DNA from 3 places in the Citrobacter sp. C1 genome. Region 1 is predicted to be linked to each of the others. Evidence: predicted binding sites of a transcription regulator. Region 1 holds the regulator's gene; each other region holds the start of a gene.
What was found. Region 1 encodes LexA, which represses DNA repair genes until DNA is damaged. Its sites were predicted from a motif close to TNCTGTATGTACATACAGNA; they were not measured.
Positions count from the first base shown of each region.

Region 2: the regulator LexA is predicted to act here: its motif matches at 3,025-3,044, upstream of sulA (SOS-induced cell division inhibitor SulA).
Region 3: the regulator LexA is predicted to act here: its motif matches at 2,596-2,615, upstream of uvrB (excinuclease ABC subunit UvrB).

Region 1 covers NZ_CP115035.1:4,672,983-4,683,367, forward strand. The annotation lists gene alr (alanine racemase) at 1-326, opposite strand, end outside; gene dnaB (replicative DNA helicase) at 358-1,773, opposite strand; gene IB214_RS22390 (quinone oxidoreductase) at 1,835-2,818, shown strand; gene pspG (envelope stress response protein PspG) at 3,047-3,289, opposite strand; gene dusA (tRNA dihydrouridine(20/20a) synthase DusA) at 3,423-4,421, opposite strand; gene IB214_RS22405 (cupin domain-containing protein) at 4,513-5,001, opposite strand; gene zur (zinc uptake transcriptional repressor Zur) at 5,119-5,637, shown strand; gene IB214_RS22415 (CsbD family protein) at 5,682-5,891, opposite strand; gene dinF (MATE family efflux transporter DinF) at 6,028-7,347, opposite strand; gene lexA (transcriptional repressor LexA) at 7,479-8,087, opposite strand; gene IB214_RS22430 (diacylglycerol kinase) at 8,197-8,565, opposite strand; gene plsB (glycerol-3-phosphate 1-O-acyltransferase PlsB) at 8,736-10,385, shown strand, end outside.
Region 2 covers NZ_CP115035.1:3,306,937-3,317,321, reverse strand. The annotation lists gene IB214_RS16175 (Lon protease family protein) at 1-343, opposite strand, end outside; gene matP (macrodomain Ter protein MatP) at 529-981, shown strand; gene ompA (porin OmpA) at 1,080-2,138, opposite strand; gene sulA (SOS-induced cell division inhibitor SulA) at 2,494-3,003, opposite strand; gene IB214_RS16155 (TfoX/Sxy family DNA transformation protein) at 3,220-3,834, shown strand; gene yccS (YccS family putative transporter) at 3,812-5,965, opposite strand; gene IB214_RS16145 (YccF domain-containing protein) at 5,984-6,430, opposite strand; gene helD (DNA helicase IV) at 6,556-8,610, shown strand; gene mgsA (methylglyoxal synthase) at 8,641-9,099, opposite strand; gene IB214_RS16130 (DUF2057 family protein) at 9,193-9,855, opposite strand; gene IB214_RS16125 (CoA-binding protein) at 10,028-10,385, shown strand, end outside.
Region 3 covers NZ_CP115035.1:3,488,777-3,499,161, forward strand. The annotation lists gene yvcK (uridine diphosphate-N-acetylglucosamine-binding protein YvcK) at 1-341, shown strand, start outside; gene uvrB (excinuclease ABC subunit UvrB) at 501-2,522, opposite strand; gene bioD (dethiobiotin synthase) at 3,155-3,835, opposite strand; gene bioC (malonyl-ACP O-methyltransferase BioC) at 3,828-4,583, opposite strand; gene bioF (8-amino-7-oxononanoate synthase) at 4,570-5,724, opposite strand; gene bioB (biotin synthase BioB) at 5,721-6,761, opposite strand; gene bioA (adenosylmethionine--8-amino-7-oxononanoate transaminase) at 6,838-8,127, shown strand; gene IB214_RS16945 (kinase inhibitor) at 8,185-8,661, shown strand; gene hutH (histidine ammonia-lyase) at 8,754-10,274, opposite strand; gene hutU (urocanate hydratase) at 10,276-10,385, opposite strand, start outside.

The DNA.
Region 1 (10,385 bases):
TCCAGCGCCGCAAGCTGCTCCTCATTGTGCACGGCAGTATGCAGCCGCTGTGCGGAGATGGTCGGCAGATCGGAGGCATCGAAAAAACCCTCCAATAGCAGGATGGGTTGCGTGATCCCACCCGCGCGCAGTCGCAGAGCTTCTTCAAGACGAGCGACACCAAAAGCGTCCGCATCAGGGAGCGTTCGCGCGGTCTCTAACAGACCATGGCCGTAAGCGTTCGCTTTCACCACCGCAACCAGTTTACTGGCAGGTGCCAGTTCACGCAGACGTTGCAGGTTGTGTCGCAGAGCGCGGCGGTTAATGACAACAGTTGCCGCTTGCATTTGTGTTCCTTAATAAATGGACGACGGAGCGTTACTCATCGTCATACTGTGGTCCGGCATAATTATCGAAGCGTGACCACTGGCCGTTAAACGTCAGGCGCACCGTACCGATTGGGCCGTTACGTTGCTTACCAATAATAATTTCCGCGATGCCTTTTAAGTCGCTGTTTTCGTGATAAACCTCGTCACGATAAATAAACATGATTAAGTCGGCATCCTGCTCGATAGACCCCGATTCACGGAGATCCGAGTTGACCGGACGCTTGTCGGCGCGTTGTTCCAGAGAGCGGTTAAGCTGCGACAGCGCCACCACCGGCACATGCAGTTCTTTTGCTAATGATTTCAGCGAGCGCGAAATTTCAGCAATTTCCAGCGTACGGTTGTCGGAGAGCGACGGCACCCGCATCAGCTGCAGGTAGTCGATCATAATCAGTCCGATACCGCCGTGTTCACGGGCGATACGGCGTGCGCGCGAACGCACTTCCGTGGGCGTCAGGCCGGAGGAGTCATCAATGTAGATGTTTCGTTTCTCCAGTAAGATCCCCATGGTGCCGGAAATTCGCGCCCAGTCTTCGTCATCCAACTGACCGGTACGGATTTTAGTCTGGTCTACGCGCGACAGCGATGCCAGACAACGCATCATGATCTGTTCGGAGGGCATTTCAAGACTAAAGATAAGTACCGGCTTATCCTGCAACATCGCCGCATTTTCGACGAGGTTCATTGCAAACGTCGTTTTACCCATCGACGGACGCGCGGCGACGATAATCAGGTCCGACGGCTGTAGACCGGCAGTCTTTTTGTTGAGGTCGTCGTAGCCGGTATTCACCCCGGTGACGCCGTCATGCGGCTGCTGGAACAGCTGTTCGATGCGCGCGACGGTGGCGTCGAGCACCTCGGTAATATTTTTCGGGCCTTCGTCTTTGTTGGCGCGGCTTTCGGCGATTTTAAAAACGCGGGATTCCGCGAGATCCAGCAAATCTTCACTGGAACGCCCTTGCGGATCAAATCCGGCCTCCGCGATTTCATGGGCTACCGAAATCATGTCGCGCACGACGGCGCGTTCGCGGACGATATCCGCATAGGCGCTTATGTTCGCCGCACTTGGCGTATTTTTAGATAACTCAGCCAGATAGGCGAAACCGCCGACGCTGTCGAGTTGCCCCTGCACTTCCAGCGACTCGGCCAGGGTTATCAGATCGATGGGTTTGCCCATCTCCTGCAAACGATGCATTTCGGTGAAGATATGCCGGTGCGGTCGGGTGTAAAAATCCTCCGCGACGACACGCTCGGCAACATCGTCCCAGCGTTCGTTATCCAGCATTAAACCGCCCAACACCGACTGTTCCGCTTCAATCGAGTGCGGCGGTACTTTCAGCCCGGCGACCTGCAGATCGCGGTCACGAGCATCAGTCTGTTGTTTGTTGAAGGGTTTATTTCCTGCCATAGTGAATGGAGTTACCGAGATAATGATTGGGTCGAAAGATTACCACATTTCTGGAGGAAGCATGGCAACACGTATTGAATTTCACAAGCACGGCGGCCCTGACGTACTGAAGGCTGTGGACTTTACGCCCGTTGATCCGACCGAGCATGAAATCCAGGTCGAAAACAAAGCGATTGGCATCAATTATATCGATACCTACATCCGCAGCGGACTGTATCCGCCCCCTTCTCTGCCCAGCGGACTCGGCACCGAAGCGGCCGGCGTGGTCAGCAAAGTCGGTAGCAAAGTAACCCACATCAGCGTTGGCGATCGCGTGGTCTACGCCCAGTCAATGCTCGGCGCCTACAGTTCCGTACATAATGTCCCCGCCGATAAAGCCGCCATTTTACCTGATGCCATCTCGTTTGAGCAGGCTGCCGCGTCCTACCTGAAAGGGTTAACCGTTTTCTATCTGTTGCGTAAAACCTATGAAATCCAGCCTGACGAGCCGTTTCTGTTCCATGCCGCCGCAGGCGGCGTTGGTCTGATTGCCTGCCAGTGGGCAAAAGCATTGGGGGCGAAGCTAATTGGTACCGTCGGCACTGCGCAAAAGGCGCAAATTGCATTACAGGCCGGCGCATGGCAGGTGATTAACTATCGCGAAGAGAGCATTGTCGAGCGGGTTAAAGAAATTACGGGCGGTAAAAAAGTCCGGGTAGTTTATGACTCGGTGGGTAAAGACACCTGGGAAGCCTCGCTGGACTGCCTGCAACGCCGGGGATTGATGGTGAGTTTTGGTAATTCTTCCGGGCCGGTGACCGGCGTTAACTTAGGCATTCTGAACCAGAAAGGCTCGCTGTACGCCACACGCCCTTCTCTGCAGGGTTACATCACCAACCGCCATGAATTGACCGAAGCCAGTAATGAGCTATTTTCACTGATTGCCAGCGGCGTGATTAAAGTCGATATCGCGCAAGGTCAGACGTTTGCGTTAAAAGATGCCCAGCGGGCGCATGAAGTACTGGAAAGCCGGGCCACGCAGGGGTCGAGTTTGCTGATCCCGTGAAACTTCTCCCTTAAATAATTCAAGCAGCCAACACGCCTGCGGTTTGAATTATGACGGGGAAGAAAAGAATTAGGGCTTCCCGTAGGAAGCCCTTTCTTTTTTTAGTTCGGCTGTATGTAGGGTACAGCTCGATGAATTCGTTAACCGCGCAATAGTGACAGATTTAATAATCAATTCCTATTTGGTTCTAAAGGCAATGTTGCAGGTTGTGATGTACCGCTCAATACCTTAGTAAAATCGACGGTTATTGCGCTGATAGTGCGGGACTTTTGGCGCTTTTATGGCCTTGATAACCCACACCACGGCGACAGCCAATAACAGCCATGGCAGCAGTTTAATCATCAGCGCAAACATCCCGCCGAGGAACATCACGGCGGTCGCCACCATCAGCGCAGCCAGAATCCCCAGCAGCGACACGCCGGTGACCATCAGCATGACAAAAAAGCCAATCACAAAAAGTAGTTCCAGCATGATGCTCTCCCATAATGAATTTCTGCTTAAACCATTACAAAAATCATGCCAGAATTAATTGATTGATTTATAAAGAAAATGCCCCGCAACAGTGCGCAGGGCGTGGTGAAATTGACTAACTTTTGGTGAACAATTAACGTTTGTCTGCTACCAGCTTCAACGCATGTTCCAGCACGTTGATATCCGCACCGGCTTTGTGCGCATTTTCGCTCAGGTAACGACGCCACTGACGCGCGCCCGGAATGCCCTGGAACAGCCCCAGCATATGGCGGGTAATATGTCCCAGATACGTTCCCTGGCTCAGTTCCCGTTCAATATACGGGTACATGGCGCGCACCACGGCAACAGGGTCCACGTCAGCACCCGTTGAACCGAAAATTTCGCGATCCACGGATGCCAGAATACCGGGGTTCTGATAGGCTTCACGTCCCACCATCACGCCATCCATATGTTCAAGGTGCGCTTTCGCTTCTTCCAGCGATTTAATGCCGCCGTTGATCGACATGGTCAACTGCGGGAAATCACGCTTCAGCTGGTACACGCGGGCGTAATCCAGCGGTGGGATTTCACGGTTTTCTTTCGGGCTCAGCCCGGACAACCAGGCCTTGCGCGCATGAATGATAAACATCTCACATTCTCCTTTGCCGGAGACCGTGTTGATGAAATCACACAGAAATTCGTAGCTGTCCTGGTCATCAATGCCAATACGGGTTTTGACCGTCACCGGAATCGATACCACATCACGCATCGCCTTGATGCAGTCGGCAACCAGCTGCGCATTGCCCATCAGGCAGGCACCAAACATCCCGTTTTGTACGCGATCAGAGGGACAGCCCACGTTGAGGTTTATCTCGTCATAGCCCCGTGCTTCCGCCAGCTTCGCACACTGTGCCAACGCGGCCGGGTCGCTACCACCAAGCTGTAAGGCTATCGGATGCTCTTCGTCGCTATACGCCAGATAGTCGCCTTTACCATGAATGATTGCCCCGGTGGTTACCATCTCCGTATAGAGCAGCGTCTGGCTGGACAGTAAGCGCAAAAAGTAGCGGCAGTGTCTGTCCGTCCAGTCGAGCATCGGCGCGATAGAAAAACGATGTGCAGGGAAAGCGGTGGACTGAGATTCAGGCAGCATGGCGAATAATTAAGCATCCGGTTAAAAAAGGGGCGCCACTATAGCATAGACCGCGACGATAGTGAGCCACATCGTCACGGCCCCCCTCATGCTATTTCGATCCGGGTTTACCGTCGTGGGAACCAAAAAACTGTGGTGGATGGTCAACCCAGCGATCCTCGCGCGTGGCCGCATACACCGGATTCAGTGGGTAATAGATACGATTGAATTTTTTATTTGCCTCGCCGACGACCAGCAGTCGCACCTCTTCACTGGTGTTATTGATAAAGGTGTGACACACGCCGGTTCCCGCTGGAAATCCGACGCTGTCCCCCGGTTCCAGCTTCCATAAATAGCCGTTAATCCAGGCCTCCGGATACCCTTCCAGCACGTAGATAAACTCTTCTTCATCGCTTTCGGCGTGAGGGTACGAGGTGCGACGGCCCGGAGGCAGGCGTTCATGGTGAATACCGAGGCGACCCAAGCCCAGCTTACGAGCAAGCGGTGCGCCGATAGAAAACAGCTCATCACTTCCGGGATAGGTAGCGTCGTCAGCCCCCTCCACCTCACGCCAGTGGCGAATACAATCCGGTCTTTTCATTTTATATTTTCCAGTATTGCGATGCGTCAGGTATAGCACACCACGGCTGATCTCGGCGTTTTATGCAGAACATGATAAAGTAAGGGATTAACCTTCCACGCAAATCGAGGCGCAAAAATGGAAAGAACCCCTACGCAGGAGTTGCTGGCTCACGCTGAAAAACTCTGTGCGCAACGTAACGTGCGACTCACGCCGCAACGCCTCGAAGTGCTGCGCCTGATGAGCCTCCAGGAAGGGGCAATCAGCGCATATGACCTGCTGGATTTATTACGGGAAACTGAACCACAGGCTAAACCGCCTACCGTCTATCGTGCGCTCGATTTTCTGCTCGAACAAGGTTTTGTCCACAAGGTAGAATCCACCAACAGCTACGTGCTTTGCCATTTGTTTGATCAGCCCACCCACAGCTCCGCGATGTTCATTTGTGACCGCTGCGGCGTGGTGAAAGAAGAGTGTGCGGAGGGCGTGGAAGACATCATGCATACGCTGGCGGCCAAGATGGGCTTTGCCCTACGTCATAACGTAATTGAAGCGCATGGCCTGTGCCAGGTCTGTGTGGAAGTTGAAGCCTGCCGTCATCCTGGCGACTGCCAGCATGATCACACGATTCAGGTAAAAAAGAAGGTCGGGCGTTAAGCGAGAGAACGTACATCCTTGTACATTCAGGCGGGAGGGGATAATTACCAACGGTAGTCGTTGCGGGTTTCCCAATCCTTCACTTCTTTCTCCGCCTGATCTTTCGCATAACCGTAACGTTCCTGGACTTTACCCACCAGTTGGTCACGCTTACCTTCAATGACCGTCATATCATCATCGGTCAGTTTGCCCCATTGCTCTTTCACTTTACCTTTCAACTGCTTCCAGTTACCACCGACTTCGTCTTTATTCATCATCAAATCCTCATCGTTAGGTTGTGAATAGCGAGAGTGCTGCGTCCAGACACGCTATGTTTTTGCTGGACGTGAGAATAAGTGTAGTCAGTGATTCTGAGTTCTATTTATTATTCGGAATTTTTAACCATACGAGTCAGGAAAACCAGGTGCCATTTCGCCAGTGACGCCGCCAGATAAAAGCCAGCGAGAGTCCGCGCAGCGCCAGAAAAACGGCGAGTGCCAGCCACAAACCGTGGTTGCCTAACAGCGGTAACGTGAATAAGGTTAAGCCGAATCCCGCAGCGGCAACGGCCATACTGTTACGCATTTCCGCAGCACGCGTTGCGCCAATAAACATGCCGTCCAACAGGTAACACCAGACGCCCACCAGCGGTAACACCACCTGCCAGATAAGGTAACGATCGGCCAGCTGCTGAATCTGCGGTAGTGAGGTCAACGATGCAATAATGTGCTCGCCAAACAGGGCATAGATCAGTGAAAAAAGGATCGCCACAATGCCCGACTGTCGACACGCCGCGCGCCAGACATCCAACAGTTGGCTGCCATCCCGGGCACCATAAGCCTGACCAGAGTGCGCTTCCACGGCATAGGCAAATCCGTCCAGCGCATAGGCGGTGAAGGTCAACAGGGTCATCAGAACGGCGTTGACCGCAATAATATCGCCCCCGAGACGCGCCCCGAGTACCGTAATCGCACCAAAACACAGCTGCAGCAACAGCGAACGCAGCATGATGTCGCGGTTAAGCGCCATCAGACGGCGGAAGTTTCCGCGCCATGCCTGTTTCAGCATCATGAGCGAAACACCGCGCAGGTGGAGAACCTTGCGCACCATCAGCAGGCCAATCAGCAACGTGGCATATTCGGCAATCACCGTCGCCAGCGCGGCGCCCTGCACGTTCATATGCAGCCCCATCACCAGCCATATATCGAGCACAATGTTGAGGATATTGCCGACAATCAACAGGATCACCGGTGCTCGCGCGTACTGAACGCCCAGCAGCCAGCCAAGCAGTACCAGGTTCGCCAGCGAGGCAGGCGCGCTGAGCCAACGGATTTCAAGGAAGCGCCTGGCCTGTTCCAGTACCGCTTCGCTCCCCCCCACGATGTGTAACGCCAGATCGATAATCGGCGTACGAAATAGCGCAATTGCCGCCCCCGCCCCCAAAGCCAGAATCAGCGGCTGCACCAGTGCTCGGGCCAACGCCTGCGGATTTTTTGCGCCAAATGCCTGAGCCGTCAGCCCGGTGGTACTCATGCGTAGAAAGAGCAGCAGCATAAAGAGAAAACTGGTTGCCGTCGCACCCACTGCGACGCCACCCAAATAGACCGGGCTATCCAGATGACCAATCACAGCCGTATCCACCAGTCCCAGCAGGGGAACGGTGATATTGGAGAAAATCATTGGCAGGGCAAGGTGCCAGAGTGCTTTATCAGAGGAGGTAAAAAAAGGCATACAGGAGAGCCTGAGAAGACGTTAGAGATACTGGAAAAAATCGTACAGGCCCGGTAAACAGAGTGCCACCGGGCACGTTGCCGGATGACGACGTAAACGTCTTATCCGGCCTACAGGAAATCAACAGACCGTTACAGCCATTCACCGTTACGGATAACGCCGACGGCCAGTCCTTCAATGGTGAAGTTCTGCTCACGCAGGTCGACAACGATCGGTTTGAACTCGCTGTTTTCTGGCAGAAGCTCGACTTTATTTCCCTGTTTTTTCAGACGTTTAACCGTCACTTCATCATCAATGCGGGCAACAACCACCTGGCCGTTACGCACGTCCTGTGTCTTATGCACTGCCAGCAGATCGCCATCCATAATACCAATGTCTTTCATTGACATACCGCTGACGCGCAGCAGGAAATCAGCATTAGGTTTGAACAGGGATGGATCAACCTGATAGTGGCCTTCGATGTGCTGTTGCGCCAGCAGCGGCTCACCTGCAGCAACGCGACCTACAAGCGGTAATCCTACCTCTTCTTCATGCAACAGACGAATACCACGCGATGCACCAGAGACGATTTCGAGCACCCCTTTACGCGCCAGCGCTTTAAGGTGTTCTTCAGCCGCGTTTGGGGAACGGAATCCCAAACGCTGCGCGATCTCCGCACGCGTCGGTGGCATACCTGTCTGGCTGATGTGATCCCGAATGAGATCAAACACCTCTTGCTGCCTGGCCGTTAACGCTTTCATTCCGCCCCCTGGGTGTATATACAGTTATGCTGTGAGTATATACAGCTAAAGGCGATTTTGGAACCGCAAACTGCACAAAAAACAGGAGATTTATGAAGTTGTGGAATCCTTATCGAAAATGGGACCACAACAGGATGCCCCAGGTGATCAGGGCGACAAAAATAGACAGCAGAACAGCCGCCGACCCCATATCTTTCGCTCGACCGGAAAGTTCGTGATGCTCCGATCCAATACGGTCGACCACTGCTTCAATAGCGCTGTTTAAGATTTCAACGATCATCACCAGCATTACTGAACCAATCAACAACACACGGGTAATGGCGTCGACGTCCAGCCAGCAGGCGATGGCGACGCCCAGCAGTACGGCAACGCTTTCCTGACGAAATGCCGCTTCATTTATCCATGCGGCGCGAAAACCTTTCCACGAGTAGCCAGCAGCTTTGATAATTCGGGTGAATCCAGTGGTATTATTGGCCATCAAAAGAACCTTTTTACATTATTAGCGTCAATGTCATTGTAACGTTACCCCGTTTGTTTCAGGGTGTGGCAAAGCAGCGCGAAGTATGACGGGATACACCAGAAATTCACTAAACTTTCTGATATCCTTGCAGCGCATTTGCATTATTAACCAGAGGCTTTACATCGTTTATGTCCGGCTGGCCACGAATTTACTACAAATTACTGAATTTACCATTAAGCGTCCTGGTAAAAAGCAAGTCTATTCCGGCAGAACCTGCCCCGGAGTTGGGACTCGATACGTCTCGTCCCATTATGTACGTCCTACCGTACAACTCAAAAGCAGACTTGCTGACGCTACGTGCCCAATGTTTGGCGCACGATCTTCCCGATCCCCTGGAACCGCTGGAGATAGACGGGACTTTACTGCCGCGCTACGTGTTTATTCACGGCGGTCCGCGTGTGTTCACCTATTACACGCCAAAAGAAGAGTCCATCAAGCTGTTCCATAACTATCTCGATCTGCATCGCAGCAATCCTGACCTGGATGTGCAGATGGTGCCGGTTTCGGTGATGTTTGGCCGCGCGCCTGGCCGCGAAAAAGGTGAAGTCAACCCGCCGCTGCGCATGCTGAACGGCGTACAGAAATTCTTCGCCGTTTCCTGGCTCGGTCGCGACAGTTTTGTCCGTTTCTCGCCGTCGGTCTCTCTGCGCCGCATGGCAGACGAACACGGTACGGATAAAATCATCGCTCAGAAACTGGCGCGCGTGGCGCGTATGCACTTTGCCCGTCAGCGTTTAGCTGCTGTTGGCCCGCGCCTCCCTGCCCGCCAGGATCTGTTTAATAAGCTGCTGGCCTCAAAAGCAATCGCCCGTGCGGTAGAAGATGAAGCCCGCAGTAAAAAAATCTCCCACGAAAAAGCGCAGCAAAATGCCATTGCGCTGATGGAAGAGATCGCCGCCAACTTCTCCTACGAGATGATCCGCCTGACTGACCGTATTCTGGGATTCACCTGGAACCGACTGTATCAGGGTATTAACGTTCACAATGCAGAACGCGTTCGCCAACTGGCCCACGACGGGCATGAAATTGTCTATGTCCCCTGCCACCGCAGCCATATGGATTACATGCTGCTGTCGTACGTTCTGTATCACCAGGGGCTGGTTCCTCCGCACATTGCGGCCGGGATCAACCTGAACTTCTGGCCGGCTGGCCCGATTTTCCGCCGCCTGGGTGCGTTCTTTATTCGTCGTACCTTCAAGGGCAATAAGCTCTATTCCACCGTATTCCGCGAATACCTCGGCGAGTTGTTCAGCCGCGGTTATTCGGTTGAGTACTTTGTCGAAGGTGGGCGCTCACGTACCGGTCGTTTGCTGGATCCGAAAACCGGCACGCTATCGATGACCATCCAGGCAATGCTGCGCGGCGGTACGCGTCCTATCACCCTGGTGCCGATTTACATTGGCTACGAGCACGTGATGGAAGTCGGCACCTACGCGAAAGAACTGCGTGGCGCGACAAAAGAGAAAGAGAGCCTGCCGCAGATGCTGCGTGGCTTAAGCAAGCTGCGTAATCTGGGTCAGGGCTACGTCAACTTTGGCGAACCGATGCCATTGATGACCTACCTCAATCAGCACGTGCCGGAGTGGCGTGAGTCTATCGATCCTATCGAGTCGATTCGCCCTGCCTGGCTGACGCCGACGGTCAATAACATTGCCGCCGATCTGATGGTGCGCATTAACAACGCCGGTGCGGCCAACGCCATGAACCTGTGCTGTACCGCGCTACTTGCATCCCGCCAGCGTTCCCTGACCCGCGAGCAGTTAACTGAGCAGCTTGAT
Region 2 (10,385 bases), 1.4 Mb from region 1:
TTAAGGTCGCAAAATTGTCTTCTGCGTGCTGTGCTGCACGGTAACGGATAGTGTGCCCAGAGATGTCGTAATGACCTCCGGTTAAGCTTCCGGCATCCGTATGTAATGAGCGCGCAGCCGTGGCGATAAGATTGAGATACTCAAGCTCTTCCGGCGCTTTCACCAGCATAAAGGAGGACGTCGCCCATTGCTGAAGCAGTTGCTCAAGCGCAAATTGTAAGCGTGGTTGAGTATCACTGAGTAAGGTATCGGTTTCGTCAGTGACGTGCGGCTGTGCAAATATTTCCTGATAACTGTCAGTATCAGGAACCAGATCACGCCATGCAAGTTTCGTAATGGTCAAAGTTGATGTTTTTTAGTCTGTTGTAAAAAACGAGATTATACCGTAACCGTCAGCACTGCACACGTGGAATGCACCGCTAAACGGGGATGATGACGCGCGACAGTTCACAGGCTGGATATTCTTTTCTTCAGATGCCCAAAAAGCTGATATTCTGATAAGAGTTACACGGTAACATTGAGATCGCAATGAAATATCAACAACTTGAAAATCTTGAAAGCGGCTGGAAATGGAAGTATCTGGTGAAAAAGCATCGTGAAGGGGAGTTGATTACCCGTTACGTGGAAGCCAGCGCTGCCGAAGAAGCCGTTGATTTATTGCTAACCCTCGAAAATGAACCGGTTCGGGTGAATACCTGGATTGAAGAACACATGAATGCCGCGCTGCAAAATCGTATGAAGCAAACCATACGCGCGAGGCGTAAGCGGCACTTTAATGCAGAGCATCAGCATACGCGTAAGAAATCTATCGATCTGGAGTTCATGGTTTGGCAGCGCTTAGCAGGGCTTGCGCAGCGGCGTGGAAAAACGCTTTCTGAAACCATCGTGCAGCTGATTGAAGACGCTGAGCATAAAGAGAAGTACGCGAACAAAATGTCCACATTGAAGCAGGATTTACAAGCGCTGCTGGGAAAAGAATAGCCTGATGTCGGCTTCGGTGTGCTGAGCACCCACGTTTTTATGGTGAACCACAGGTGAAAAAAAACCCCGCATCGCGGGGTTTTTTATTAGACGAGAACTTAAGCCTGAGGCTGAGTTACAACGTCTTTGATGCCTTTAACTTCGATCTCAACACGACGATCCGGAGCCAGGCAGTCGATCAGTGCAGCGCGAGCTTTCACGTTGTCACAGGTGTTGCCAGTAACTGGGTTAGATTCGCCCATGCCACGTGCAGAGATTTTGTCAGAAGGAATACCTTTAGAGATCAGGTAATCAACAACGGACTGAGCACGTTTCTCAGACAGGCTCTGGTTGTAAGCGTCAGAACCGATACGGTCAGTGAAGCCCAGAACCACAACGGAACCGTCTTTCGGATCCAGGTTGCTCAGCTGGCTGTACATCTGATCCAGAGCCTGCTGGCCTTCTGGTTTCAGAGTCGCTTTGTTGAAGTTGAACAGAACGTCAGACTTCAGAGTGAAGTGCTTGGTCTGTACTTCTGGAGCCGGAGCCGGAGCTACAACTACTGGAGCTGCTTCTTCCTGCTGGCCGAAACGGTAAGAAACACCAACGCTCAACAGGCCGTTATCCGGACGACCACCAACGGTGTTCGCGTCACCGATGTTGTTGGTCCACTGGTATTCCAGACGGGTAGCGATTTCAGGAGTAATTGCATACTCTACGCCGCCAGCGAATACTGGGGATACGCCAGTGTCGTGGTCTTTGAAGCCATTGCTGCTTTTAGCGTCTGCACGCCAAACCATACCACCCAGACGGGTATAAACGTCCAGATCGTCAGTGATTGGGTAACCCAGTTTAGCGGTCAGCTGAACGCCCTGAGCTTTGAAAGCGCCGTTTTGATTAGTAGCGTCGGCAGTGCCTTTGTACGGCATACGACCTAACCAGTCGTAACCCATTTCAAAACCAACGTACGGGTTAACCTGATAACCACCGAACGCACCAGCACCCAGTTGGCTTTCGTGGGTCGGGCCGGTGTTGTTGATCTGGTTGTTGCCTACGTCATGGAACTGAGACCAGCCCATTTTAGCACCAGCGTACCAGGTGTTATCTTTCGGAGCGGCCTGCGCCACGGTAGCGAAACCAGCCAGTGCCACTGCAATTGCGATAGCTGTCTTTTTCATTTTTTGCGCCTCGTTATCATCCAAAATTCGCCATGACTATCTCCAGAGAGATAACACGGTTAAATCCTTCACCCGGGGATCAGTTCAATAGTTACTCTACCGATATCTGCGGCTTAAGCCGAGCACCCCTGGCGATGTAAAGTCTACAACGTAGTTGAAAACTTACAAGTGTGAACTCTGTCAGGCATATGAAAAAAAAAGGCTTGTATACACAATATTTAACATTTATGGCTGATAAATTGAACGGAAAACTTCTCTACAACCGCTTCTGACAGGCGTTCACACAAAATATGCGTTATATCTCAATGGCTGATTGAGGGATGAAAAAAAATTCCAGGATTAATCCTAATTTTACTTAATGATACAAATTCGAGTGAATTTTTAGCCCGGAATGCTGTCTCCCCGCAAGTGCCTGAGCGCGAACAGGACGCATAATAAATCCCATTGCATTCCCTTCATCTGCAGCTTTCACCAGTTCTGCATGTTCATCTTCTGTTAATTCTTCAGTCAGCCAGCCGATAACCACGCTGTAATTGCCGGTGCGCAGCGCGCGAACCATCGATTCTAACGTGTGGCAGGGAGAGAGTTGACTAATTTGCATAACTTTCGTTAATGGAAGCCCCGCTGATTGCACCCATTCACGGCTCAGCTTTTGTTGTGGCGTAAGCCAGAGCTGCCAGCGTGATTGCTGTCCTAACTGCTGAAGCAGGGGTAATAGCAGTAATTGCGTCATCATGGGCTGGTCCTCGCGATAGACCACTTCACTGATAAGCCCGGCAGTCGCATTTTCTGAAGAAACGCGCGCACTATTGCTTGATGTTGAAGAGAACGACGAAGAACGATTTGCGTAGCCTGAAGTGTACATAATCAATCCAGCCCTGTGAGTTACTGTATGGATATACAGTAACCCTGCTATCACTAAAGATCAACCTTATTTTCGGAAACAGACTCGCAATTTTTAGCCGTCGTGGCGGGAAATATAAAATTCATCTTGCCCCTTGGGGCTAAGTTGCCTATCGTCGTCATTAACGGATCTGTTACTGGAAATCATTCCATTATCTTATGATTTAAAAGGACTTTTATGAAAAACCTCTCTTATGCCAGGATCTATAAATCACAAGAATATTTGGCCTCTTTAGGTACAATTAGCTACCGCTCTTTATTTGGCAGTTATAGCCTGACGGTGGGCGATACGGTCTTTGCAATGGTTGCCGACGGTGAGTTATACCTGCGGGCCTGTGAGCAAAGCGTACAGTACTGTGTCAAACATTCCCCGGTCTGGTTGACGTTTATGAAGCGGGGACGTCCCGTGATACTCAACTATTATCAAGTTAATGATGCGCTGTGGCGAAACCATCCGCAGTTGGTGTCTTTATCACGATATTCGCTGGATGCCGCAGTAAAAGAAAAGCAGACGCGTGTTTCGCAACACCGGTTACGGGAACTGCCGAACATTTCCTTTCATCTGGAGACCCTACTGAGTGAAGCCGGGATTAACGATGAGAGTACATTACGCACCCTGGGTGCTCAAATGTGTTGGCTAAAGCTTTTGCAAATTAACCCATCGCTGACAGTGAAAATTCTTTATGCGCTTGAGGGTGCAATCAGTGGGATACATGAAGCTGCACTCCCGACGGTTCGCCGCCGGGAGTTGGTTGAGTGGGTGAGTTCACTTAAGCCTGAACCGGGTTACTAATGGGTAATGCCGCGATTTGTTGCTGTAACCGACTGATTTCTGGTAACAGCGCAATCAATAATCCAACCTGTTGTACGACCAGCGGTTCTTTGGTGTCCTGGCTCGGTTCAAGATGTTGAATCCGTTGTTTAAGACTTTCCAGAGCCTGGTATACGCGCTGCTCGTCAGCGGGTTGATGATGAAGCGCATCATCAACATAGCAGACCGCGTCGTCCAGTAATGCCAGGACTTCCGGGTTAGTCAGCTGTTCCCGGTGAGCGCCGAGAGCGGAAATATAGCTGGTGAAGGTATGGTTGAGGCACAGCAAACGGAATGCCATTTCGCGCGTTTGGGCTGTAACATCTGGTTCACTCGACATGTTCGACACCACGGAAGCAAGCTCCGCATCACGGTTATGTGCATCACGGCGGGCAATTCGGTATGCCAGACGGTTATCACGGCCCTGATGATATTGCTCAAGGATAGCGTCCAGATAGCGGCAGTTAGCATCCGTTGCTCGTTCGATGACCCGTGGTAAATTACGAAAACGCCAGTCTGGCCAGATAAAACTGACGGCAGCCCAGGCAATCGCACAGCCGATCAGCGTATCGATGACTCGCGGCAGTGCGACCTCGAACCCTTCTCCCAGCAGGTTAAAGCATAATAATACCAGCAGGGTGATAAATATGGTCGCATGGGCATACTGTACGTTGCGAAAGGCGAAAAAGAGCACGCCGGTAATCACCAACAGGATGAGCTGCCCTTCCAGAGAGGGGACGAACCACAAAATGGGTAAACCAATCGCTATTCCGACTAAGGTACCAATAATTCTCAGGGCCAGGCGATGTCGGGTGGCGTTGTAGTTTGGCTGACAGACAAACAGACTGGTTAGCAGGATCCAGTATCCATGGTTCATACCGGTTATCTGGATGATGGCGTATCCGACACAGAGCACCAACGACATGCGGATAGCATGGCGAAATAGGGCTGACTCGGGGGTGAAGTTACGGCTCAGACGCAACCAGATATCGGTGAACCCATGTGGGCTGTCATCGGCAAGCTGATTTTCGGACTCATTGCGCGAAATGACCTGCGCCTGCTCGGACTCAATTGTTGCCAATTGTGCGTCGATAGCACGCAGGTTAGCGAGCAAAAATCCCAATGTTTTAAGCAAGTCTGCAGGCGCACCATTAACACGCATGCGCTCAAGTGCGGCATCGATATGGGTGAAAACGCGCTCAAAATGTGGGTCATGTTGGTAGGGTGTGCGCAATAAAATACAGCGTGACAGCTGCATACAGGCTTGCCCCTGCATAGACATCAGGCGCTGGAAGCGAAACATCACGTCGCTGTGACGGAAGTGATCGCGTAGCGTTTGGTATTGAATATGCGAAGAGCTTGCGCGTTCGTGTATATCCTGCGCCACAAAATAGTAGTGTAACGTGCGACGTGTTCCCCGTTGCCCACGGTCACCGCGCAGGCGGGTTAGCAACGACACTTTGGTTTGGTTTAGCGTCGCCATCAGTTGCCCATTGGCCAGCGCTAAATCGTAGAGCGGTGCCTGGCTTTCATCTTCAATGTCGGGATCAAACAGACGGGATTTCAGCTCCAGATAGTGCGCTAACTGCTCATAGCTGCGCGCCAAATTATCCTGCAATGGACGGATTGGGAACAGGAGATGTCCGGTCAATGTCAGCAGGTTGTACCAGATAGCCCCGGCGAGCAGTAGTATCGGCTGCTGATACCACTGATCGTACAGTGACGTGCCCAGCATGGTGTAAATAGCGATAAGCAATGCGCCGAAGGCAATCGTCGCATAGCGCTGGCCTAATCCGCCAAGCAGAATAAAGCCGCTGGTTGAAAGCGTTAATCCAATGGCAAACAGCCACGGCCATGGGAAGAGAAGCTCGACGGACGCTGAGGCAATAAAAAAACAGATCAGCGTAATGATCAAATTGCGCAAGCGACCAGCTAGACGATCGTCGAGGTCGGTTAACGCGGCGGCCACCATGCCCAGCGTCAGTGGGATAGTCAGCTTGACGTCGCCCAGCCACCAGGGCAGCGCGGTGGTGCCACAAAGTGCAATAAAAATTCGCACGTAGTACAGCCAGGTGCTGTTCCAGGTATAGCGTTTGAGCAGAGGACTTAACATAAAGGCCATCAGTCCTGGTTATTCAAAGCGGCGACGCGCATTGGCTTCACGTGCTGCGCGGGCAGTTTCTACCGAGACCACGCGCCGACCGACGGGCCAGAGTGCAATTGCGGCGATCTTAAAGTTAGCAATCCCCACCGGAATACCAATAATCGTGATGCACTGGGCAATACCGGAGACAATATGCATCAGGCACAGCCACCAGCCGAAGAAAATCAGCCAAAAAATATTCAGTAATGTTCCGCCGGTGTTCAGAAGAACATTTTTACCTGCCGGGTTGAGTTCATCAACATGAATGGCTTCGTTGCCATAGGGAAACAGAGAAAGGCGCGTTATCTCCCAGCATGAGCGGGTTAATGGCAGGGTAAAAATAAGCACGATACTGACCAGCGTTGCCAGTAACCAGGCTAAGGTGGTGGCGAACCCCCCGAGCACAAAATTTAAAATATTCAGAACTGTACGCATAAACTCTCGGTTAACTCTGGTTTTTGGTGAATTCGGCAATTGTAACGTTTTTTTGGGCTGGAGCACGTTTTCTCTGGCGGTTACACTGATAAGTAAACCTCTTCGTGTGGATCCGCTTAAGCCTTATGGAACTGAAAGCTACTTCTATTGGAAAACGTCTGGCGCAACACCCGTACGATCGGGCCGTTATTCTTAATGCCGGGATTAAAGTTTCCGGCGATCGTCACGAGTATCTTATTCCATTCAATCAATTACTGGCTATTCATTGCAAACGGGGTCTCGTATGGGGGGAACTCGAATTTGTGCTCCCGGGCGATAAGGTTGTGCGACTGCATGGGACGGAATGGGCAGAAACTCAGCGTTTTCATCGCCATCTCAACATGCTTTGGCAGCAGTGGAGCCAGGAAATGAGCGAGGTCGCCGCCACGGTTTTGCAGGAGCAGCTCGAGACGATTGCGGCCCGTACCCATGAAAATAAATGGCTGACACGCAACCAAACGGCAGGCCTGCAACAGCAAATCCGTCGCGCTTTCGCGGCGCTGCCGTTGCCGGTTGAAAGGCTGGAGGAGTTTGACAACTGTCGCGAGGCAATACGCCAGTGTCAGGCATGGTTGCAGGATATTGAAGCCTGCCGGTTACAGCATAATCAAGCCTATACCGACGCAATGCTGACAGATCACGCCGAGTTCTTCCAGCAGATTGAATCTTCGCCGCTGAATCCGGCTCAGGCCCGGGCGGTGGTTAACGGTGAGCAATCGTTACTCGTGCTTGCGGGTGCGGGAAGTGGCAAAACATCTGTGCTGGTGGCACGTGCAGGTTGGCTACTGGCAAAGGGAGACGCGGTGGCCGAACAAATTCTGCTGCTGGCGTTTGGTCGCAAAGCGGCCGAGGAAATGGATGAGCGGATTCGTGAGCGACTGCATACAGAAGACATCACCGCCAGGACGTTTCACTCGCTGGCGCTGCACATCATTCAGCAGGGCAGTAAAAAGGTCCCAACGGTAAGCAAGCTTGAAAACGATACCCCCGCGCGCCATAAACTTTTTATTACCGCCTGGCGTCAGCAGTGTAGTGAGAAAAAGGCGCAGGCCAAAGGCTGGCGGCAATGGTTAGAAGAAGAGATGCAGTGGTCAGTACCTGAAGGTAATTTTTGGGATGATGAAAAACTGCAGCGTCGCCTGGCCCCGAGACTGGATCGTTGGGTTAGCCTGATGCGTATGCACGGGGGGGCGCAAGCGGAAATGATTGCCAATGCGCCGGAGGACATTCGCGATCTATTCAGTAAACGTATCAAGCTCATGGCGCCGTTGCTTAAGGCATGGAAGAGCGCCCTGAAAGAAGAAAACGCCGTTGATTTTTCCGGGCTAATTCATCAGGCCATCGTCATTCTGCAAAAGGGGCGTTTTATCAGCCCGTGGAAACATATTCTGGTTGATGAGTTTCAGGACATTTCCCCCCAGCGCGCAGCGTTGCTGGCTGCGTTGCGACAGCAAAATTCACAGACCACCTTGTTTGCTGTAGGAGACGATTGGCAGGCTATTTATCGCTTTAGTGGCGCACAGCTTTCGTTAACTACTGCCTTCCATCACACCTTTGGCGAGGGCGATCGCTGCGATTTGGATACCACTTACCGCTTCAATAGCCGTATTGGAGAGGTAGCCAACGGTTTTATTCAGCAAAACCCGCATCAACTTGCAAAACCGCTTAACAGCCTGACGGTTGGTGACAAAAAAGCGGTGACGCTGTTGGATGAAAGCCAGCTGGATGCGCTGCTGGATAAGCTGTCTGGTTTTGCGAAAGCCGAGGAGCGAATTCTGGTACTGGCGCGCTATCATCATCTGAAACCTGCCAGCCTGGAGAAGGCGGCGACCCGTTGGCCCAAGCTACAGCTTGAGTTTATGACTATCCATGCCAGTAAAGGGCAGCAGGCGGATTACGTCATTATTGTCGGGCTTCATGACGGTAATGATGGTTTCCCGGCACCGGCCCGCGAGTCAATTATGGAGGAGGCGCTGCTGCCGGCGGTAGAAGATTTTCCTGATGCAGAAGAGAGACGCTTGCTTTACGTGGCGCTTACGCGTGCACGGCATCGGGTATGGCTGCTGTTTAATAAAGACGCGCCGTCGTGTTTTGTCGATGAGCTTAAACAGCGGGATGTGCCAGTTAGCCGTAAACCTTGAAAGCAGGCGGCGACAGCCGCCTGCTGGCTATTATTTGAGGCGCTCAGCCAGGTAGCGGGCGTAATCGGGGATCAGGATCTCCGTCTCGTCGCTGAAATTCGGCGACTGGATAATAAAGTCGGCCGTCGACACGTTGGTCGCTACCGGAATATTCCACACCGTTGCCAGGCGCAGAAGGGCTTTGACATCAGGGTCGTGAGGCACGGCATTGAGCGGATCCCAAAAGAAGATCAGCACATCAATTTTCCCTTCAGAGATCAGCGCTCCCACCTGCTGGTCGCCGCCCATCGGGCCGCTCAGCATAGCGTTAACGTCCATACCGGTCGCGCGCTGGATTAAATTACCCGTTGTGCCTGTCGCATAGAGAACGTGTTGTTCCAGCAGTGGCTGGTGGCGTTCAACCCAGTTCATCAACATCTTTTTACAGTGATCGTGTGCAACCAGCGCAATATGCTTGCGCGCTGGCAATGTGCGAGTCGTCAATTCCATAGTATCGCTCCCAAGTTAACCTTGCTACAGAGTACTGGAAGCACTTGACGCTGCAAGAGAAAGACAAAAAAAATGCGTACGTGGACATAAATGTCATGAGGGGGGCTGCTTCTCTGCCCATTGCAGGAAGTTACTTCGCGTTTGCGCGTCGGCCTGCTGAAACCAATATTTTAACCTCTGCTCGGTGAGCGCTTGCGATTGAGGTGGCACCCGATCCAGTTCAGAAACCCCGGAGAGTAACGAACTGTCATCGGCCATCATGGTGGCAAATTGTGGTAATGAAGCATGCTTAGCCGCTTTGTTGTAGCGTTCGGTCTCCAGTTCATAATCAACGGTTTTCGCGGTGGATGTGATGGTCATCACATCCAGCTTGACCGGAATCGGCATGGCGTCACCATCCAACAGTTCCACACGAGGGGTTTCATCGAAATGTGCCGCGTCACGCTCATTGCCCAAACGCGGAAGATGAAAATTAACCTGACTGACTAATTGGGTATCGAAGCTGATGACCAACGGGGGGGAGATATACAGCCGTTCTTCATGGCTGGACAGGCGAATGGTTTTCTCGACGCGAAAAACCAGCTGATGCCGACCATTTTCCAGCTCAATGCTTTCGGCACCGCGTAACAATGAGCTGGAGACTTTTTTTCCGTCCAGTACCAGCAGGTCAATGTCGCTTGACAGACGCAGTGAGGTCGCATAAACGGATACCGGCAAACACAGGGCAATCAAGGCTGTCACAATGCCGGCTCTCATAGGGTTCTCCTGTCCAGAAAATACCTGAGTAAGATGTATCAAAAGTTTTCGACAATCATGTTTACTAACATATAGACATAATTTCCAGTTTAGCTCTCATGCGCCGGTATGGGATGAATGGTTGCAACGTCAGGTTTGTCGTACACTTTGCAAAACAGCCTGGAGGAAGATGATGAAAGAGACCGATATTGCTGGCATTTTGACATCCACCCGCACGATTGCTTTGGTAGGGGCAAGCGATAAACCCGACCGCCCCAGCTATCGCGTGATGAAATATTTGCTCGATCAGGGCTATCACGTTATTCCTGTTTCCCCCAAGGTTGCCGGGAAAACGTTACTGGGACAGCAAGGGTATGCGACGCTGGCGGATGTGCCGGAGAAGGTGGATATGGTGGATGTCTTCCGTAATTCAGAAGCGGCCTGGGGTGTTGCGCAGGAGGCGATTGCCATCGGGGCAAAGACATTATGGATGCAGTTGGGCGTGATCAATGAGCCGGCGGCGGTGCTGGCGCGTGATGCGGGTCTGGCTG
Region 3 (10,385 bases), 1.2 Mb from region 1:
CGGGCAGTTTTTACACCAGCCTGATGCCTATCCTGCTGCTCGACGAACTGGCGCAGGCCTTACGTCGCACACCGGCTCCAATGGTATACATCGGCAATCTGGGGCGTGAATTAAGCCTGCCTGCCGCCAGTCTGACGCTTAACGATAAGCTGGCGATCATCGAACAATACGTCGGGAAAAAAGTGATTGATGCGGTGGTTGTCGGGCCAAAAGTCGATGCTTCAGCCGTGAGTGACCGCATCGTGATTCAGGACGTGCTGGAAGCCAGCGATATTCCGTATCGCCACGACCGTCAGCTGTTGCACGACGCGCTGGAAAAAGCGGTGCAAGCGTTAGGCTAGGTGGAATTGCCTGATGGCGCTACGCTTATCAGGCCTACCGAAGCGTTCTGTTCCGCCATCCGGCACCAAACACTGCCTGATGTGCTGCGCTTATCAGGCCTACCAACGCGCTCTATCCCGTAGGCCGGATAAGGGATTTATCCCGCATCCGGCACCCACTTACGATGCCGCGATAAACAGCTCGCGCAGCTGGTGCAGCTGATCGCGGATTTGAGCAGCTTCTTCAAACTCCAGGTTCTGCGCGTGCTTCATCATCTGCCCTTCCAGTTCATGGATTTTCTGCTGCAGCGCCTTCGGCGTCATATCCAATTCAACCACCTCGGACTTCGCGCCGGAACGCGACTTGCCTCGGCCCTTGGCTTTGGTCTTGGCAATATTTTGCCCCAGCGCCAGAATGTCGACCACCTTCTTGTTCAGCCCCTGCGGCGTAATACCATGCTCTTCGTTGTACTGATGCTGCTTCTCACGACGCCGTTCGGTTTCGCCGATCGCCTTTGCCATTGAGGCCGTAATTTTATCGCCGTAGAGGATCGCTTTACCGTTGATGTTACGTGCCGCACGGCCGATAGTCTGGATCAGCGATCGCTCAGAACGCAGGAACCCTTCTTTGTCGGCGTCCAGAATCGCCACCAGAGAGACCTCAGGCATGTCCAGACCTTCTCGTAACAGGTTTATACCCACCAGTACGTCAAACTCGCCCAGACGCAGGTCACGAATGATTTCCATACGCTCCACGGTGTCGATGTCCGAGTGCAGATAACGCACCCGCTCGCCGTGCTCTTCGAGGTATTCCGTGAGGTCTTCCGCCATCCGCTTGGTTAGCGTCGTCACCAGTACACGTTCGTTGATCGCCGCGCGGATACGAATTTCAGACAGCAGGTCATCGACCTGTGTTGCCACCGGGCGCACTTCAATCACTGGATCCAGCAGGCCGGTCGGTCGTACTACCTGATCAACGACGTCATCGCCGGATTTCTCCAGCTCATAGTTGCCCGGCGTGGCGGAGACATAGATGGTTTGCGGGGCCAGCGCCTCAAACTCTTCAAACTTCAACGGGCGGTTATCCAGTGCTGACGGCAGACGAAAACCGTACTCGACCAGCGTCTCTTTTCGCGCCCGGTCGCCGCGATACATACCGCCGATTTGCGGAATAGTCACGTGGGATTCATCGACCACCAGCAGGCCATCGGCTGGCAGGTAGTCAAACAGCGTCGGCGGCGGCTCGCCAGGCCCGCGCCCGGAGAGATAGCGGGAATAGTTTTCAATGCCCGAACAGTAGCCCAGTTCGTTCATCATCTCCAGATCGAACTGCGTACGCTGGCTTAAGCGCTGTTCTTCCAGCAACTTGTTGTTCGCCAGCAGGTTTTTACGCCGCTCGGCAAGCTCGACCTTAATGTCTTCCATCGCCTGCACAATGCGTTCGCGTGGCGTAACGTAGTGCGTTTTAGGGTAGACGGTAAAGCGTGGAATGCTGGATTCAACCTGCCCGGTCAGCGGGTCAAACAGCGACAGGCGCTCCACTTCTTCATCAAACAGCTCCACGCGCAGCGCAATGTCGTCAGATTCTGCCGGGAAGATGTCTATCACTTCACCGCGCACACGGAACGTCCCGCGCTGAAATGCCTGATCGTTGCGGGTATATTGCAGCTCCGCCAGCCGCCGCAAAATGGCGCGCTGGTCGATGATCATGCCGACCGTCAGGTGCAGCATCATTTTCAAATACAGGTCCGGGTCGCCCAGACCATAGATCGCGGAAACCGAGGCCACCACAATGACATCCCGACGCTCCAGCAGCGCCTTGGTCGCCGACAGTCGCATTTGCTCGATGTGTTCGTTGACCGACGCATCTTTCTCGATGAATGTATCAGAACTCGGTACGTACGCTTCCGGCTGGTAATAGTCGTAGTAGGAGACAAAATACTCTACCGCGTTATCCGGGAAGAATTCTTTCATCTCGCCATAAAGCTGGGCCGCCAGCGTCTTGTTGGGTGCCAGCACCATGGTTGGCCGCTGGAGGTCCGCAATGACGTTGGCGATGGTGAACGTTTTCCCCGAACCCGTTACGCCCAGCAGCGTCTGATGCGCCAGACCATCCTCCAGCCCTTCTTCCAGGCGACGAATCGCCTCAGGCTGATCGCCAGAGGGTTTAAAAGCGGAATTCAGTTTGAACGGTTTACTCATGAGCAGCTACCTGAAGCAATGGGCGGGCAGGTGTCTAATTTTACTCGCAGCAGTAGATTTTGCCAGTAAAATATACTGGATGAAAAAACAGTAACACACCACAATATTTCTGTTACGCCCCCTTAACCCCCATCACGGCGGGCTAAAATTTCACCGCAGGCAAGATAAAACACCAGCAAAAATGTGTTATCCCCAGACCTATGACTTTTTTAACATTTGTCAAGCCAGGAGATGAAAGTTTTATGGCAACAGATGACACTTCCGCGACAGCCATTGCTTTTATCTAACAATCTGTATTTGAATAACTATTTCCTCAAGCCGTCTTTCGCAGCAATTTAGTCGCAGGCCGCGTCTTCTCTCGCTTACATAGTGTTTTCTAACTCTAATGCACAAGGTTATCCACAGGAATAGTGGATAACTGTCTCCAGCCCGTGCTGACTGCCGCCTGGCAGAAACGTATCGATGTCCTTTTTTGGTCGAATAAAAAAAAATTATCGCTAAATTTTGATATTTATCAGCTAACGAAGCGGGCTGGAGCAGTCGAGATCCTGCTCGCATTTTCATCATTTTTTTGCCTGCCCAGGGCGTTAACACGGGCAGGCCACAGCAGCCTATCCGCACCAGAATGGCGCCTAAGGCAGCGTGCTCAGATCGATATAGCGTCCGGTCTCTGCCCGCTCCGGCGTCGCTGACAGCCACGGGATCTCGCCCAGCAGCGGTGCCGCAAGTGTGCGCCTCAGCGTCGCCATGTATTCAGCGTGACGCTTCCCTGGCGGGGTTACGTCATTGGCAACCCAGCCGACCAGCGTCAGCCCGGCCTGGCGTATCGCCTGCGCGGTCAGGAGGGCATGATTGATACAGCCGAGCTTCACGCCCACCACCAGAATCACCGGCAATTGTTCCGTTTGCACCCAGTCGGCAAAGCTCAGCGTCGGCGAAAGCGGGGTCAACCATCCCCCGGCCCCTTCTACCAGCACCCAATCGGCCTGTTTCTCCAGGACGCGTAAACCGGCAGACATCACCGGGGCCTGAATCGGTCGCCCTTCATCGGCGCTGATAATATGCGGTGACGTGGGTTCGGCGAAGGTATACGGATTGATGGCCGCATAGTCCACTGCCAACGTACTGTTCCGCTGCAACGCCAGGGCATCGCTGTTACGCAGGCCGTCTGCCGTCATTTCACTGCCCGAGGCGACCGGCTTGTAGCCCACGGTCCGGTAGCCCAACTGTCCTGCCGCCTGTAACAATGCACAGCTGGCGATGGTTTTACCGACCTCGGTGTCCGTCCCGGTGACAAAATACGTTTTAGTCACGTTGAATCACTCCCCAAAAAAGATGGTACGTCAGCGGGTATTTCCCCTGCTGCTGGGGCCAGGCTAACTGTAACTGTTGCAGCTGTGAGCGGGTCAGCACGCGCTGTTCGCGACCTTCATGCAAATGCGTCGCGCCAATGCCTTTGAGCGAACGCATGGCGCTCAGCGCATCGTCAAACCACAGCGTGACGGCCTGCATCTGATACTCAACCTCCCAGCCGTGCAGCGCGTTTTCCAGCTGTTCGACGGGTAAAAAACGGTTGGCGTGCGCCCGGTTATCCACCGCCTGCCACGCCTGACGCAGTTCCGGCATCGAGCCATGCGCCAGGGTGCTGAAGGCCACCGTCCCGCCGGGGCGCACGACCCGGTAGAGTTCGCCTAATGCGTGGCGTAAATCGCCGCACCATTGCACGGCCAGATTGCTCCAGGCCAGGTCAAACGTCGCGGTATCTTGCGGAATGGCCTCAATATCAGCCAGCAGATAATGGTGCGCCGCATCGTGCCGCAGGGCTTGCGCTAGCATAGGCGCAGACAAATCCAGGGCGCTGACCTCGCTCCCCTGCTCTCGCCAGTAGCGACTCATACGACCTGGCCCGCAGCCGGCATCCAGCACGCGGGCATACTGCCGCCCCGCCAGCCGCGCCAGTAACGCATCGGCGCTTTGGCGCTGTAATTCAGCGTGTTGTTCGTAGTGGGAGGCAGCGCGTCCGAACGCGGCGGCAATGGCCTGCTTATCAACCTGCGTCATGCAGCACCTCCAGCAAGCGGTCGATATCCTGAGCTTCATGCGCCTGAGTCAGCGTCAGTCGCAGTCTGGCAGTACCAACCGGCACGGTAGGTGGCCGGATTGCCGTCACCCAGCAACCCCGATCGCGTAACGTCTGCGCCAGCTGCAACGCTTTTTGGTTATCGCCGACGATCAGTGGCTGAATGGCGCTGTCTGACTGTGCCAGCAGCAAATCAGGGTTCGTCATACCGGCACGAAAACGCTGGATAAGCATCGCCAGCTTTTCCCGGCGCTCGTCGCCTTCAGGGCTGCGGATCACCGCCAGCGCGGCGCGCAACGCCTGAGCCTGCGCCGGGGGCATACTGGTGCTGTAAATCAGATGGCGAGCAAACTGCAGCAGATAATCGGCCACGCTGTCAGAGCAGAGAATGGCCGCCCCGCTGACGCCAAAGCCTTTGCCGAAGGTCACCACCAGCAGCTCGGGCTTGACCTGCTGCTGCCAGCACGAGCCGCGTCCTTCCTCACCGGTGACGCCAATACCGTGGGCATCATCCACCAGCAGCCACGCCTCCTGGCGCTGCGCCTCGGCGTGGATTTGCGCCAGCGGCGCGCTGTCGCCGTCCATGCTGAATACACCTTCGGTGACCACCAGCTGTTGCCCCGGACAGGGAGCCGCCAGCAGACGAGCTAAATGCTGAGTGTCGTTATGGGTAAAGCGGCGCAGCATGGCCGGGCTCAGACTGGCGGCCTCCAGCAGCGAAGCGTGGCTGAGTCGGTCTGCAACAATGCGATCCTGTTTACCCATCAGCGCGGCAATCACCGCCTGATTGGCGGCAAACCCGGAGGTAAACAGCAGCGCGCGTGAATAGCCCAGCCATTGTGCCAGTTCGTCTTCCAGCGCCTGATGCGCTATGGAATAACCGCTGACATGCCCTGAGCCGCCGCTGCCGACGCCAAATCGGTCGGCCCCTTGCTGCCACGCACAGACGATCTGCGGATGGTGGCTTAGCCCAAGGTAATCGTTACTGGAAAAATTCAGATATTGACGACCATCTGCCTGCAACCAACGCCCGGCGCCCTGCATCACCGCATGACGACGGCGCAGAGCATCGGCAGAACGACGCGCCGCCAGCGCATCGTCAATTTTTTGCTGCCAGGTCATACAGTTGCCGCGTTGTAGTAATCGTCAGTGTCTGGAGTGCGCAGGGCCTGTTCCAGACGCTGCTGCTGTTCGTTATCGCCCGCCAGCACCGCCGTTTGCTGGGGATTCAGGCCCAGCTTGCGGAACAGCAGCAGGTCTTTATCTTCGTTCGGGTTCGGCGTGGTCAGCAGTTTACAGCCGTAGAAAATCGAGTTAGCCCCGGCCATAAAGCACATGGCCTGGGTCTGTTCGTTCATTTGTTCGCGTCCTGCAGACAGACGGACATACGAGGTCGGCATCATGATGCGCGCCACGGCGATGGTGCGGATAAAATCAAACGCATCCACATCGTCATTATCCGCCAGCGGCGTGCCCTTCACCTTCACCAGCATATTGATGGGGACGCTTTCCGGCGGAGTGGGCAGGTTTGCCAGCTGCAGCAGCAACCCGGCGCGGTCAGTGACCGTTTCGCCTAAGCCGACAATGCCGCCAGAGCAGACTTTAATCCCGGCTTCACGCACTTTATCCAGCGTATCCAGGCGTTCCTGATACGAACGGGTAGTGATGATATTGCCGTAAAACTCCGGCGAGGTGTCGAGGTTGTGGTTGTAGTAGTCGAGACCCGCGCTGGCCAGACGCTGCGCCTGCGTTTCGTCCAGCGTACCCAACGTCATACAGGCTTCCAGCCCCAGTTCTTTCACGCCCTGCACCATTTGTTCCAGGTAAGGCATATCGCGCTCGTGTGGATTCTTCCACGCCGCGCCCATGCAGAAACGCGTTGAACCGGCTTGTTTGGCCTTACGCGCAGAGTCCAGTACCTGCTCAACTTCCATTAAACGCTCGGTTTCCAGACCGGTTTTATAGCGGGAACTTTGTGGGCAATATTTGCAGTCTTCCGGACAAGCGCCGGTTTTTATCGACAACAACGTACTGACCTGTACCTGCTGCGGGTCAAAGTGCTGACGGTGGATCTGTTGCGCTTCAAACAGCAGATCCAGCAGTGGTTTTTCAAATAATTCGGTAACTTGCGACATTGTCCAGCGAGAAGAATGAGCCATATTGGTGTTCGTTTCATTTTGAGTTTCGTGTAGACTCGTAAACCTAAATCTTTTTAATTTGGTTTACAAGTCGATTATGACAACGGACGATCTTGCCTTTGACCAACGCCATATCTGGCACCCTTACACCTCGATGACCTCCCCACTGCCGGTGTATCCGGTAGCGCGCGCTGAAGGTTGTGAACTGATTTTAGCCAGCGGCGAGAGACTGATTGACGGGATGTCGTCCTGGTGGGCGGCGATCCACGGTTACAATCACCCGCAGCTGAACGCCGCGATGAAAACGCAAATCGACGCCATGTCACACGTGATGTTTGGCGGCATTACCCATGCCCCGGCCATTGCACTGTGCCGCCAGCTGGTTGCCATGACGCCAGAACCACTGGAATGCGTTTTCCTCGCGGACTCAGGCTCCGTTGCCGTGGAAGTAGCGATGAAAATGGCGCTGCAGTACTGGCAGGCAAAAGGCGAATCTCGCCAGCGTTTCCTGACGTTCCGTAACGGGTACCACGGTGACACCTTCGGGGCGATGTCGGTCTGCGATCCTGACAACTCAATGCACAGTCTGTGGAAAGGGTATCTGCCGGAAAACCTGTTCGCCCCAGCCCCGCAAAGCCGGATGGGCGGCGAGTGGGATGAGCTGGATATGGTGCCCTTTGCCCGTCTGATGGCGGCCCATCGCCACGAGATTGCGGCAGTGATCCTGGAGCCTGTCGTTCAGGGTGCAGGCGGCATGCGCATGTACCATCCCGAGTGGTTAAAGCGCATCCGTAAGATGTGCGATCGCGAAGGTATTCTGCTGATTGCCGACGAAATCGCCACCGGCTTTGGCCGCACCGGTAAGCTATTTGCCTGTGAACACGCCGACATTACACCGGATATTTTATGTCTCGGCAAAGCGTTAACCGGCGGGACAATGACCCTTTCTGCCACCCTGACCACTCGCCAGGTGGCGGAAACCATCAGTAACGGCGAAGCGGGCTGCTTTATGCACGGTCCGACGTTTATGGGCAATCCGCTGGCCTGCGCCGTCGCCTCCGCCAGTTTGTCTCTGCTGGAGTCGGGCGAGTGGCGCTCACAGGTGGCTGCAATCGAAGCGCAACTGCGCCGTGAACTGGCACCGGCGGCGGATTCGGCGTATGTCGCCGACGTGCGCGTTCTCGGTGCCATCGGCGTGATAGAAACCACCCACCCGGTGAAGATGGCGGCGTTGCAGAAGTTCTTTGTCGATCAGGGCGTATGGGTCAGACCGTTTGGCAAGCTTATCTACCTGATGCCACCGTATATTATCCAGCCCGAGCAACTGCGTCGTCTGACCCAGGCGGTGAACGACGCCGTGCACAATGCAACATTTTTTAGCGATTAATCGGCGGTAAACTGTGCGTTTTCTGGCTACACTTTTTGGCTAACGAGAGGAGTCGGCATGAAACTTATCAGTAACGATCTGCGCGACGGGGACAAACTCCCGCATCGCCACGTTTTAAACGGCATGGGGTATGACGGGGACAATATTTCCCCGCATCTGGCGTGGGACGATGTGCCCGCCGGGACCAAAAGTTTTGTCGTGACCTGTTACGATCCTGATGCACCAACCGGCTCCGGCTGGTGGCACTGGGTGGTGGTTAACCTGCCTGCAGATACCCGGGTTCTGCCGCAAGGGTACGGCTCCGGATTGGTTGCGTTGCCGGAAGGCGTGCTGCAAACGCGCACGGACTTTGGTAAAGCTGGCTACGGCGGCGCGGCACCGCCAAAAGGGGAAACGCATCGCTATATCTTTACGGTTCACGCGCTGGATGTGGAGCGTCTTGATGTCGATGAGGGCGCCAGCGGCGCGATGGTCGGATTTAACGTCCATTTCCATTCGCTCGCCAGCGCGTCAATTACCGCGATGTTCAGTTAAGCGTAGTGCCGGATGTCGGCTTCGCCTCATCCGGCCTACCAGGCAGACCGTAGGCCTGATAAGACGCATCAGCGTCGCCATCAGGCAATTTGCTACAGAAATTCAGGCAACAATTTCAACAGCGTTCCTTGCGCTAACAGCTCGGTCGCACACTCGATATCCGGAGCGAAAAAACGGTCCTGGGTATAATGTGAAACCTGTTCGCGCAAGGCCTGACGCGCCTGTTCCAGCAGCGGGCTTGAGGTCAGTCCTTCACGTAAATCGATCCCCTGACAGGCCGCCAGCCACTCCACGGCTATCACACCGCGCGTATTTGCCGCCATCTCCCACAGTCGGCGACCAGCCGCAGGTGCCATGGAAACATGATCTTCCTGGTTGGCCGACGTGGGCAGGCTGTCTACGCTGTGCGGGTGTGCCAGCGCTTTGTTTTCACTGGCCAGCGCGGCGGCAGTGACCTGCGCAATCATAAAGCCAGAGTTAACCCCACCATTTTTGACCAGGAATGGCGGCAACTGCGACATGTGTTTATCCATCATCAGCGCAATACGCCGCTCTGATAGCGCACCAATTTCCGCGATCGCCAGCGCCAGATTATCCGCCGCCATCGCCACCGGCTCGGCATGGAAGTTACCGCCGGAAATCACATCCCCTTCTTCGGCAAACACCAGCGGGTTGTCCGACACAGCGTTGGCTTCAACTAACAGTACGTCCATCACCTGGCGCATTTGCGTCAGGCACGCGCCCATCACCTGCGGCTGACAGCGCAGGGAATACGGATCCTGCACTTTTTCACAGTTATGATGGGATTGCGACAGCGCACTGGCGTCGGTCAGCACATGACGATACAACATAGCGGCGTCAATCTGCCCACGCTGTCCACGCGCGGCATGAATGCGAGGGTCAAACGGACGACGTGAGCCCAGCACCGCTTCGGTCGTCAGCGCGCCGCACACCGTCGCGGAGGCAAACAGCTCCTGGGCTTCAATCAACCCACGCAGGGCAAAGGCGGTGGACGCCTGAGTCCCGTTCAGCAGCGCCAGCCCCTCTTTTGCCTCCAGCGTAATCGGCTCCAGTCCGGCTTTTTTCAGTGCCTGCGTCGCCGGGAGCCATTCCCCCTGCCAGCGTGCTTTCCCCTCACCTAGCAAAGTCAGCGACATGTGCGCCAGCGGGGCCAGATCGCCCGATGCGCCGACAGAACCTTTCGCTGGGATCAGCGGGTAAACTTCGGCGTTCACCAGCGCAATTAACGCTTCAATCACGCTCAGGCGAATACCGGAGAAACCGCGCGCCAGGCTGTTGATTTTCAGCACCATGATCAGACGCACCATGGCATCATCCAGCGCGTTGCCAACGCCAGCAGCATGTGAAAGCACCAGTGAGCGCTGAAGATTTTGCAGATCTTCCGTGGCGATACGGGTCTGGGCCAGCAGGCCAAATCCCGTATTGATGCCGTAGGCCGTTCGCCCTTCGGCAACAATATTATTCACGCAGGCCACGCTGGCGTTGACGGCATCAACCGCGCTGGGGTCCAGACTCAATTGTACCGGCTGCTGCCAGATCTCCCGTAGCTGCGTAAAACTCAGATGACCTGGTGTTAACGTAAGCTTAGTCATTTCAGTCTTTCCCCTGCGTCCCGGCAATCATCGGTAAATTCAATCCTTGTTCAACGGCACATTCCACCGCGATGTCATACCCGGCGTCTGCGTGACGCATGACGCCCGTGG